Regions from separate parts of the Methylobacterium sp. A54F genome, predicted to be linked through region 2. Evidence: riboswitches for the same ligand, from Rfam matches in the RefSeq annotation. Region 2 holds a riboswitch; the other holds the start of a gene.
The links. A riboswitch is a leader RNA that binds a small molecule or an ion and turns the genes downstream of it on or off. The one in region 2 is predicted to bind cobalamin.
Positions count from the first base shown of each region.

Region 1 (5,354 bases), on a different contig from region 2:
GCCGTTGTCCTCGACCGCGCCGGTGACGCGGGCCAGCACCGTTCCGTCCGCGCTGACGGCGCCCGTCGCGTCGAAGGTGCTGCGCTTCGTGTTGAAGCTGCCGTACTGCGTGCCGATGGCGAAGGAGCGCTCGGCCAGCGGCTGCTTCGAGACGATGTTAAAGGTGCCGCCCGGGTCGCCCCGGCCGTAGAGGAAGGCGGACGGGCCCTTCAGCACCTCGATGCGCTCGATCGAGGCGATGTCCGGCGAATTCGGGTAGCCGCGGTTGATCGGGAAGCCGTTGCGATAGTACTCGCCCGTGGCGAAGCCGCGGATGGTGAACTCCGAGAGCCCGAGGCCCGCGAAGTTGTTGGCCCGCCCGACGCCGGCGAGATCGAGGGCGGTGTCGATCCGGGTCGCGGCGGCGTCTTCGAGCACCTGGTTCGGGACGACGACGACGGTCTGAGGAACCTCGCGCAAGGGGGTATCCGTGCGGGTCGCGCTGACGCTCTGCTTCGCGAGATAGCCGTCCACGGCGAGGCGCGGCCCGCCGTTCCCCTGGACCGTGAGCTCGTCCAACCGCACCTCCTGGTTCGCGTCGGCGGCCAGTTGCGCGGAGGCGGCGACGGGATCGAGGCCGACGGCGAGGAGCGTTGCCAGGGCGACCGCGCACGACCGCGTCCGTTCTCGGCTGGGGCCGGATGCGGCGGCACGGCCTGTCCTGCCAGCGAATCGGCCACCGAATCGGGATGATCCCGCGTGCGTGAAACCTGACCTGTGCGGCATCGCGCGAGCCCCTGACCGGACAAGGGCAGTTCCAGGCACGCGTGCGCGGGAGCGGGCGGTCGGCGCCTGCCACGGCCATGCGTTCCCTTCGGACACCCCGCCCGAGAAACGAAAACCATCGCCAAGGCAGGTCTCCTGGCTCGCGGGTCGTCACCTCTGCCTGACCTTCCCGGTGCAGGGCACCAGTGGTCGTTCTCGGCAGCGGTTCGCCGCTCACAGTTGCGGGGGCAGCTCCGGTCTCGCCCTCGCGGGCTCACCGGATTCCCTCTTAGCTCACGATCACGGGACCGTGAGAACCTTGACGGTATCCCTCATCGGTCCTGCCGGTACGGGAGTCAACCTGCCGAGCGCGGCTACGCCACCTGACGCGCCCGACTTCGGGTCTGTCCGATCCTGTTCCGGCGACCAGGGAGATCCTTCGTCTGCCGGGCCCTGTTCATGCGTCGGACCATCGCCGCCCGGATGTCGAGCGCAGGTTGTCGTCGTGTGTTGCCCGGCCGCGACGGACTGCGGTCGGAAGCTTGCTAGGATGCCCGTGACGGTTCCCCTCGGGGATCAAAAGGGAACGCGGTGAGGGCGCAAGCCCGATGCCGCGGCTGCCCCCGCAACTGTGAGCGGCGAGCCTTCCGCCACCATGTCACTGGGCAGCCTCGCCCGGGAAGACGGTGAGAGGGCAGCGACCCGCGAGCCAGGAGACCTGCCGTCAGTCGTGGTCACACGCGAAACGCGTCGGGCGGGGTGTCCTGGCGGGTGTCGAAGCACCGCCATTCCTGCGAGGAGGCGGATCGCCGAGGCCTCGTTCGCGGTGACGTGCCACTGCCGTCGCCCGAGGCCCGCCTCCCGTGTCCCATCCCCTTCGTTCCGCTCTCCGGAGCGTGCTGGCGCTGTCCTGCGCCGGCCCGGCCCTGCTCGCCACGCCCCTGGCCCATGCCCAGCAGGTCGCCGCGCCCTTCGCGGACGTGCCGCGCGGCGCGCAGGCCGCCGTCTCGCTGTCCGAGATCTCGGTCTCGGCCACCGGCGTGCCGACGCCGGTCAGCCAGACGGGCTCCAGCGTCACCGTGCTGACCTCCGACCTCATCCAGGCCCAGCAGGTCCGCACGGTGCCGGACGCCCTGCAGCAGGTGCCCGGCCTCAACGTGGTCCGAACCGGCGGCGCGGGCGGCCAGACCTCGGTCTTCATCCGTGGCACCAACTCGAACCACGTGAAGGTCCAGATCGACGGCATCGACGTCAACGATCCCTCGACCCCGAACCGCGCCTTCGACTTCAGCCAGCTCCTGACCGAGGACCTCTCGCGCATCGAGGTGTTGCGCGGGCCCCAGAGCGGCCTCTACGGCGCGGACGCCATCGGCGGCGTGATCTCCTTCGTGACCAAGCGCGGCGAGGGCCCGGCCCGGGCCACCGCCTTCGCCGAGGGCGGCTCCTACGGCACCGCCAACCAGGGCGGCCGCATCTCCGGCTCGGACGGCATCTTCGACTACTCGGTCAGCGTCCAGCACCTGCGCCAGGCCGCGCTGCCGGTGACGCCCTTCGAACTCCTGCCGGCCGGCGTCCCGCTCCGGACCGCCTTCACGGACATCAAGACCGTCTCGACCAAGCTCGGCGCGCAACTCACCGACACGTTCCGCCTGAACTACGTGCTGCGCTTCTCCGACAGCGCCTATCTCGACCAGGCGGATGCCGGCTTCCCCTTCCTGCCGACTCCGTACCGCAATCTCGCGGACCAGCAGCAGCTCCTCATGCGCGGCGAGGCCGAATGGACGCCGGTGCCGGGTTTCCACAACGTGTTCGGGGCGAACTACGCCAGCTTCGACCGCCTGAGCGCCGGCCCCCTCGATCCCTTGTCGCCGCCCACGCCGACGACCTCCTTCGGCGAGCGCACCCGCTTCGACTACCGCGGCGACGTGCAGCTCGCGCCGGGCAACCTGCTGCTGTTCGGGGCGCAACGCGAGGACGAGCGCATCGATACGACCGGGCTGAACCGCCGGAACGGCAACACCGGCGGCTTCGCCGAATTCCAGTCCGCCCTCACCGACCGCGCCTTCCTCGTGGCCAACATCCGGCACGACGCGAACGACCAGTTCGGGGGCGCCACCACCTTCCGGGTCGCGCCGAGCTACATCCTTCCGGGCACCGACACGCGCCTGAAGGGCAGCGTCGGCACCGGCTTCAAGCCGCCGACCCTGAGCCAGCTCTACCAGGACTTCCCGGACTTCCGCTTCTTCGGGAACCCGAACCTGCGCCCCGAGGAGAGCTTCGGCTTCGATGCCGGCCTCGAGCAGCCGCTCGGCGACCGGGTGCTCGTCGGCGCGACCTATTTCGAGACCGACTTCCGCAACCTGATCCAGACGGCCTTCTTCCCGACCTTCTCGACCAGCGTGAATGTCGGCCGGGCGGTCGCCTACGGCGCGGAGAGCTTCGTCTCGCTCAAGCTCACCGACACCCTCAGCGCCCGGGTCGACTACACCAACACGGTGACGAAGGACGAGGTCGCCAACCAGGAGCTGCTCCGGCGTCCCCGCCACAAGGTCAGCCTCACCGGCATCTGGACGCCCCTGCCGAACCTGACGCTCACCGGCACGCTGATCTCCATCGGCTCCTTCGTCGACGGGAATCGCGATTTTTCCGTTCCGCGCCTGAAGAACCCGGGCTTCACGCTGGTCAATCTCTCGGCCAGCTACGCCGTGTCGGAGACGACGACGCTGTTCGCGCGCATCGATAACCTGTTCGACCAGCGCTACCAGAACCCGACCGGGTTCCTGGGACCCGGCCTCGCCGTCTACGGCGGCGTGCGCCTGACCACGTTCTGAGGTGACGATGCCGTTCCGGGCCGCATGCGCGCTCTCGGCCGTCCTCGCAACCATGCCCGCGGCCCGCGCCGCCGGCACGGCTGAGACGCCCGTGCGCGTGGTCTCGATGAACCTGTGCGCGGACGAGCTCGTCCTGCGGCTGGCCGACCGCGACCAGGTTCTGGCGGTGACCTACCTCGCCCGGGACCCGCGCGGATCGACGGTCGCAGCCGAGGCCGCCGGCCTGCCGGTCACCCGCGGCCTCACCGAGGAGGTCGTCGCGCTCCGGCCGGACCTCGTCATCGCGGGCGCCTTCACGACGCGCGCCACCGTCGGCATGCTCAAGCGCGTCGGCTCGCCGGTGCTCGAACTCGGCGTGCCGGCCGATCTCGACGGCGTGCGCGGGCAGATCCGGCAGGTCGCGGAGGCGCTCGGCCATCCCGAGCGGGGCGAGGCGCTGGTCGCGGACCTCGACGCCAGGCTCGCATCCGTCACGCCGGCCATCCGCCCGTTGCGGGCCCTCGTCATGCGCCCGAACGCCTTCACGGTCGCGCCCGGCGGCCTCGGCGACGCCCTCATCCGTGCCGCCGGCCTCGTCAACGTCGCGGCCGAGATCGGACGCGACCGGTTCGGGCAGGTGCCGCTCGAAGCCGCGGCGATGGCGGACGCGGACCTGATCGTGGTCGACGAGGCTGCGCCGGGAGCCCCTTCCCTCGCCGACACGCTCCTGCACCATCCCGTCTTCCGGGCGCTCGCGCGGGAACACCGGACTGTCGCGATCCCGAACCGCTACTGGACATGCCCGGGCCCCCAGGTCGCCGAGGTCGTGGCGCGGCTGGCGGCGGCCGCGAACGCGCGGGCGCCCCGGCCATGAATGCGCCTCTCACGGGCCTCGCCCAGCCTGCCTCGCGGCGGCTCGGCACGCCGAGCGCCCGCCGGGTCGTCGTCAGCGTCCTCGGCCTCGCCGTCTTCGCCCTGACGCTCGCCTCGGTCGCCGTCGGCTACGCACCCTTCGACGTGCCGGCCGCGTTCGCGGACCTCGCCGGGGGCCGGGCCACGCTGCCGGCCCTGGTGCTGTGGGAGCTGCGCATGCCGCGGGCGCTCCTCGGCGGCCTCGTCGGGTTCAGCCTCGGGCTGACCGGCGCGGCGATGCAGGGCTACCTGCGCAACCCGCTCGCCGACCCCGGCATCCTCGGCATCTCCTCGGCCGCGGCGCTCGGCGCCGTGCTCGTCTTCTACGGCGGCCTCGCCGCCTCCTTGAGCCTCGCCCTGCCGCTCGGCGGCATCGCGGGCGCGGGCGTGGCGGCGCTGCTCCTCAACGCGCTCGCCGCCCGCGGCAGCAGCACGCTCGGGCTGATCCTGGCCGGCGTCGGCCTGTCGAGCCTCGCCGGCGCCCTCACCGCCCTGGCGCTCAACCTCTCTCCAAACCCCTACGCGGCGCTGGAGATCGTGTTCTGGCTGATGGGGTCGCTCGCGGACCGCAGCCTGGACCATGTCCTCCTGTGCCTTCCCCTGATGGCCGTCGGCTGGGGCCTGATGCTCTCGACCGGTTCCGCGCTCGACGCCCTCACGCTCGGGGAGGACACCGCCGCGAGCCTCGGGGTCGGCCTCGCCTCGGTGCGGCTGCGCCTCGTCACCGGGGCGGCGCTCGCGGTCGGCAGCGGGGTGGCGGTCTCCGGCGCCATCGGCTTCGTCGGCCTCGTGGTGCCGCACCTCGTGCGGCCGCTCGTCGGGGCTCGCCCCGGCGCCGCCCTGCTGCCGAGCGGGCTCGCCGGGGCGGTCCTGGTGCTCGCGGCGGAT
Region 1 covers NZ_JBKFBF010000003.1:131,151-136,504, reverse strand. Annotated here, with positions in the region: gene ACLBXP_RS06925 (TonB-dependent siderophore receptor) at 1-765, opposite strand, end outside; cobalamin riboswitch at 874-1,081, opposite strand; cobalamin riboswitch at 1,288-1,484, shown strand; gene ACLBXP_RS06920 (TonB-dependent receptor plug domain-containing protein) at 1,608-3,575, shown strand; gene ACLBXP_RS06915 (ABC transporter substrate-binding protein) at 3,583-4,428, shown strand; gene ACLBXP_RS06910 (FecCD family ABC transporter permease) at 4,425-5,354, shown strand, end outside.
Region 1: another riboswitch for cobalamin. It lies ahead of ACLBXP_RS06920 (TonB-dependent receptor plug domain-containing protein); the one in region 2 lies ahead of ACLBXP_RS03495 (CbtB domain-containing protein).

Region 2 (5,354 bases):
CCGTGTCGATGCGGATCAGGTGCATGGCGTCAGGCCGCCGGGTCGGCGGACTCGTCCGGCTGGACGAGCCGCGGCCGTGCCGGGAAGGTCACGCCGTCGTAGATCTCGGCGAGGGGCAGGGTGAGGCCGAGGGTATCGAGCGGCAGCACCGCGTCGAGGCCGGCGATGCGCGCGGCCTGCCAGCTCCGGTCGGGCGCGCGGGTCCACAGCCGCACTTCGGCGGCGTTCGGTTCCACCAGAAGGATCGCCGCGAGACTGTCGACGGCCCGGTACTCGGCGAACTTCTCGAAGGCGTCGAAATCGCGGGTGCTCGGCGACAGCACCTCCACGACGATGCGGGGCTCCGCGGCCTTGAGCGCATTCGGGTCGCGCGGGCCGCAATCCACGCCGACATCCGGGCGGCGGATCTGGCCGGGCAGCGTCTCAAGGCTTCCATTCCCCGTGAAGGGCCGGCAGCCGCTGCCGCGCAGGCGGACGTGCAGGGCCGCCACGAGATTGACCACGATGTCGTCGTGGACGTTTCGGGCGCCCGCCATCAGACGCACCGGCACGCCGCCCACGAGTTCGTAGCGGTCCGCCTGGCGCTCCTGCCAGGCGAAGAACGCGGCGACGCTCATCGGTTGCGGGCTGCGCTCCAGCATGTCCCGGGTTCCTCTCGGCCGGCAGTGTAGCCCGGCGCCCGCTACCCGGCGAGCGCCGCCGCGACGGCGTCGCGGTCGAAGCCCTTGAGGCCGATCACCACCAGGCGGCCGTCGCGCGTCTCGCCCGCGCGCCAGGGCCGGTCGAAATGATGCGCGATGCGGGCGCCGACGCCCTGCACGACGAGGCGCATCGGCTTGCCCTCGACCTCCGCGAACCCCTTGATGCGCAGGACGCCCGGCGTCTCGGCGGCCTTCGCGACGCGGGCCGCGAGGTCCCCCGGGGTACCCGCCGGGCGCACCGGCAGCGCCACGGTCTCGAAGTCGTCGTGGTCGTGGTCCTCCCCGTCGCCGTGGTGGGAGGGGCGGGCGTCGAGGTCGTCCTCGGCCGCCGCGCCGAGGCCCAGCATCACCCGCGGGTCGATCTCGCCGTGGGCGGTCTCGATCACCTTCACGGCGCGGGGCAGCTGACGCTCCACCTCCGCGCGCACCCGCTCGCGCTCGCCCGCCTCCAGGAGGTCGGCCTTGTTGAGCACCACGAGGTCGGCGCAGAGGAGCTGATCCTCGAACACCTCCTCGAGGGGGTTGTCGTGGTCCACGCTCCGGTCGCCGGCGCGCTGCGCGGCGAGCGCCGCCGGATCCTCCGCGAAGGCGCCGGAGGCCACCGCCGGGCCGTCCACCACCGCCACGACGCCGTCGACGGTGACGCGGGAGCGGATCTCGGGCCACTGGAAGGCCTGCACCAGGGGCTTGGGCAGGGCGAGGCCGGAGGTCTCGATCAGGATGTGCTCGGGGGGCTCGGCGCGGCCGAGGAGCTGGTTCAGCGCCGGCACGAAGTCGTCCGCGACGGTGCAGCAGATGCAGCCGTTCGGCAGTTCGACGATCGCGTCCTCGGTGCAGCCCTCGACGCCGCAGGCGGCCAGGAAGGAGCCGTCGAAGCCGACATCACCGAACTCGTTGACCAGGATGGCGAGGCGCCGGCCCTGCGCCCGCTCCATCACGTGGCGCACGAGGGTCGTCTTGCCGGCCCCGAGGAAGCCGGTGACGATGGTGCAGGGGATCTTCTGGACGATGCTCATCGGGGCCTCACGCCGCGCTCGGCGGGAACGGGGGGATGCGGGCGATCACGCCCTTGCGGAACGCCTCGGGCCGCGCCCGCCAGGGGACGAGGCCGTCCGCCGTCTCGCCGTAGAGCCGGAGGCCGTCGAGGATGGTGCGGGCGGAGGCCTCGGCGTCGAGGTCGCCGTAGACGTAGGTCCAGCGGTCGGCGCTCGCCACCGCGACCGTGCAGGGCCGCTTGCAGACGGAGAGGCACGCGACGGGCTCAATCCGCACCCCGTCCACCGGCGCCGCGGCCTGGGCGGCTTCGAGCGCCGCGAGGAGGCGCGCCCCCGCGCGGGGGCCCTCGTCGTCCCCCTCCGCCCGGCAGGTGGTGCAGACGTAGAGGACCATCGGTGGGGACGGCGCCTCAGCCACGGGATGCGGCCCCGCGGCCGAAGACCTGCCAGGTCCAGCCGAAGGCGAGCCCGATCGCCGCCCAGAACACGAAGCTCACGGCGAGCGAGCGCGCCGCGAACTGCGCGGCGAGGCCGGCCGGCAGGGCGGTGGGCGTCGCGGCCACCTCCGGCGCGCCCGCGACGTGGGGCGCCGCGATCAGGACGAGGCCGCCCGCGATGGCGACGGCGGAGCGCCGGATCGCGATGAGGTAGAGCCCCATGGCGGTGGCGGCGGCGGTCATCACCCACCAGGCCTGCCGCACGGCGAGCGGCGCCGCCTCGCTGCCGGGCAGTTCCGGCGGCAGGCCCAGCGCCGGGGCGAGCGCGACCGCGAGGAAGCCCGCCACCGCGAAGCCCAGCGCCCGCTCAGGGGTCGGCTCCCGCCTGCAGGCGAGCATCACGGCGCCGAGGAGCAGCGCGTAGCCGACGCCGCCGACGAGGGTCGCGAGGCCGGTGAAGATCATGCGGGGCAGGCCCGGGCCGGGCTGCCACGCGGGCGGGGCGCCGTGCCCGTCGCCGTGGGCCTCCGCGTGGACGGGCACGACCAGGCGGGCGGGCGCCGCGAGGGCCGCGTGGGCCTCGGCGGGCGCCTCGTAGCGCTCGGCCGCGATGATTAGCGGCGAGGTGAGGCCGATCTGGAGGCCCGTCGCGACGACGGCCGCGAGGAAGCCGGCGGCGAGCGCCGCCGACAGGAGCCGGATGAGCATGACGGTCTTTTGGGCTGACGTGCGGGCTGACGGTGCGGCGTCAGTGGCAGGGGAAGTTCTGCGTGTGCCGGAAGTCGTGGGCCGCGTTGTGGAGCGCGGCGGCCGGGGCGAAGCCCGCCATGAACACGAGGCCGAGGCCCAGGAAGGCGGCGACCGCGATCGCGGCGAAGCCCTCGTTGGCGCGGGAGCCGGACTGGACGAGGGTCTGGGTGCTGGTCGACATGGGCACTGCGGTCTCCGGCCGCCCCACCGGCGGCGTTCGAGGGTCACGTTCGGGGGACGGCAGGTCTCCTGGCTCGCGGTTCGTCGCGCCTGCCGCCTTCCCGGGTTGGCCGGTGGCTGATGGCAGGAACTCGCCGCTTACAGTTGCGGGGGCAGCCGCGGAATCGGAGTCGCCTCCTCACCGCATTCCCTTTTCACCCCGTCGCCGGGGCACCGTCGGTCGCGTGTTCTAACGCACGGCCGGGCCCGGCACAACGCGCCCCGGCCAATTGAATTCCGAATCCGGACGAGAATCCCGCGCCGGGCCCGCAAAACCCGCCCGCGCGCTTTGACCTCGGCGCGGCTTCGGGCGAAGGAGGCGCCATGCGGCAGGCTCCTCCCCGGTTGACCCTGGTGCTCGGCGGCGCGCGCTCGGGCAAGAGCGCGTACGCGGAGGCCCTGATCGAGCGCGCGCCCGCGCCCTGGCTCTACCTCGCCACCGCCGAGATCTGGGACGACGAGATGGCCGAGCGCGTCCGCCTCCACCGGGAGCGGCGCCGCGCCGGCTGGGAGACCCGGGACGTGCCGCGCGACCTCGCGGGGGCGCTCGCCGCCGCCCCGGGCCCCGTGCTGGTCGATTGCCTCACCCTCTGGCTCACCAACGTGATGCTCGCCGAGGGCGACGTTCCGGCCGAGACCGAGGCGCTCTGTGCGGCCTGCCGGGTCGCGCGGGGGCCGGTCGTGCTCGTCTCGAACGAGGTCGGCCTCGGCATCGTGCCCGAGAACGCGCTGGCGCGCCGCTTCCGCGACGCGGCCGGGCGCCTGCACCAGCGCCTCGCCGCGGAAGCCGACCGGGTCGTCCTCACCGTGGCCGGCCTGCCGCTGACCGTGAAACCCTCGCCCGAGGAGAGCCCATGACCGACGACCTCGCCCGCCATCGGGAGAAGATGGAGAAGCGCAAGGCGGTGCAGGACGCGGAGGTCGCCTCGAAGACCATCGAGAAGGGCCTCCTCATCGTCAACACCGGCCCGGGCAAGGGCAAGACCACGGCGGCCCTCGGCCTCGCGGTGCGGGCGCTCGGCCGCGGCTGGCGGGTCGGCATCGTGCAGTTCATCAAGGGCGCCTGGGACACCGGCGAGAAGCACGCCCTGAAGGCCTTCGGCGACCAGGTCTCCTGGCACACCCTGGGAGAGGGCTTCACCTGGGAGACGCAGGACAAGGCCCGCGACATCGCCGCCGCCGTCAACGCCTGGGAGACCGCGGTGGCGCTGATGGCCGACCCGACGATCCGCCTCCTCGTCCTCGACGAGATGAACATCGCGCTACGCTACGACTACCTCGATCTCGACGCGGTGGTGGCGACCCTGCGGGCCCGCCGGCCGGACCTGCACGTCGTCGTGACGGGCCGCAACGCCAAGCCGGCCCTGATCGAGGCCGCCGACCTCGTCACCGAGATGGGGAGCGTGAAGCACCACTTCGCGGCGGGCGTGAAGGCGCAGGAGGGGATCGAGTTTTGAGCGGTCCGGTGCCGGGCGGAAGCCGCACGACCCACGCCCTGATGATCCAGGGCACCGGCTCGGATGTCGGCAAGTCGCTGATCGTCGCGGGGCTCGCCCGGGCCTTCGCGCGGCGCGGCCTGCGGGTGCGGCCGTTCAAGCCGCAGAACATGTCGAACAACGCCGCCGTCACGGCGGATGGCGGGGAGATCGGGCGGGCGCAGGCGCTGCAGGCGCGGGCGGCCGGGGTGGCGCCGTCCGTCCACATGAACCCGGTCCTGCTCAAGCCCCAGAGCGAGGTGGGCAGCCAGGTCGTCGTCCAGGGCCGCATGGTCGCAACCGTGAAGGCCCGCGACTACCAGGCCTGGAAGCCGCGCCTCCTCGACGCCGTGCTCGACAGCTTCTCGCGGCTGCGCGCCGAGGCCGACCTCGTGCTGGTGGAGGGGGCGGGCTCGGCCTCCGAGGTGAACCTGCGCCGGGGCGACATCGCCAACATGGGCTTCGCCCGCGCGACCGGAACGCCCGTGGTGCTCGTCGGCGACATCGACCGCGGCGGCGTCATCGCGAGCCTCGTCGGCACCAAGGCCGTGATCGACCCGGAAGACGCCGCAATGATCCGTGGCTTCATCGTCAACCGCTTCCGCGGCGACCCGAGCCTGTTCGCCGACGGCATGGCGCTGATCGCGGCCCGGACCGGCTGGGCGAGCCTCGGCCTCGTGCCGCACTTTCCCGGGGCGGCCCGCCTGCCGGCCGAGGACGTCCTCGGGCTCGCGGGCTCGGAGCCGGGTGGGGCCGCGGCGAAGACGATCGCCGTGC
Region 2 covers NZ_JBKFBF010000001.1:690,356-695,709, forward strand. Annotated here, with positions in the region: gene cobN (cobaltochelatase subunit CobN) at 1-25, opposite strand, end outside; gene ACLBXP_RS03475 (Uma2 family endonuclease) at 30-641, opposite strand; gene cobW (cobalamin biosynthesis protein CobW) at 683-1,717, opposite strand; gene ACLBXP_RS03485 (DUF1636 family protein) at 1,725-2,090, opposite strand; gene ACLBXP_RS03490 (CbtA family protein) at 2,107-2,841, opposite strand; gene ACLBXP_RS03495 (CbtB domain-containing protein) at 2,882-3,064, opposite strand; cobalamin riboswitch at 3,106-3,296, opposite strand; gene cobU (bifunctional adenosylcobinamide kinase/adenosylcobinamide-phosphate guanylyltransferase) at 3,427-3,960, shown strand; gene cobO (cob(I)yrinic acid a,c-diamide adenosyltransferase) at 3,957-4,559, shown strand; gene ACLBXP_RS03510 (cobyric acid synthase) at 4,601-5,354, shown strand, end outside.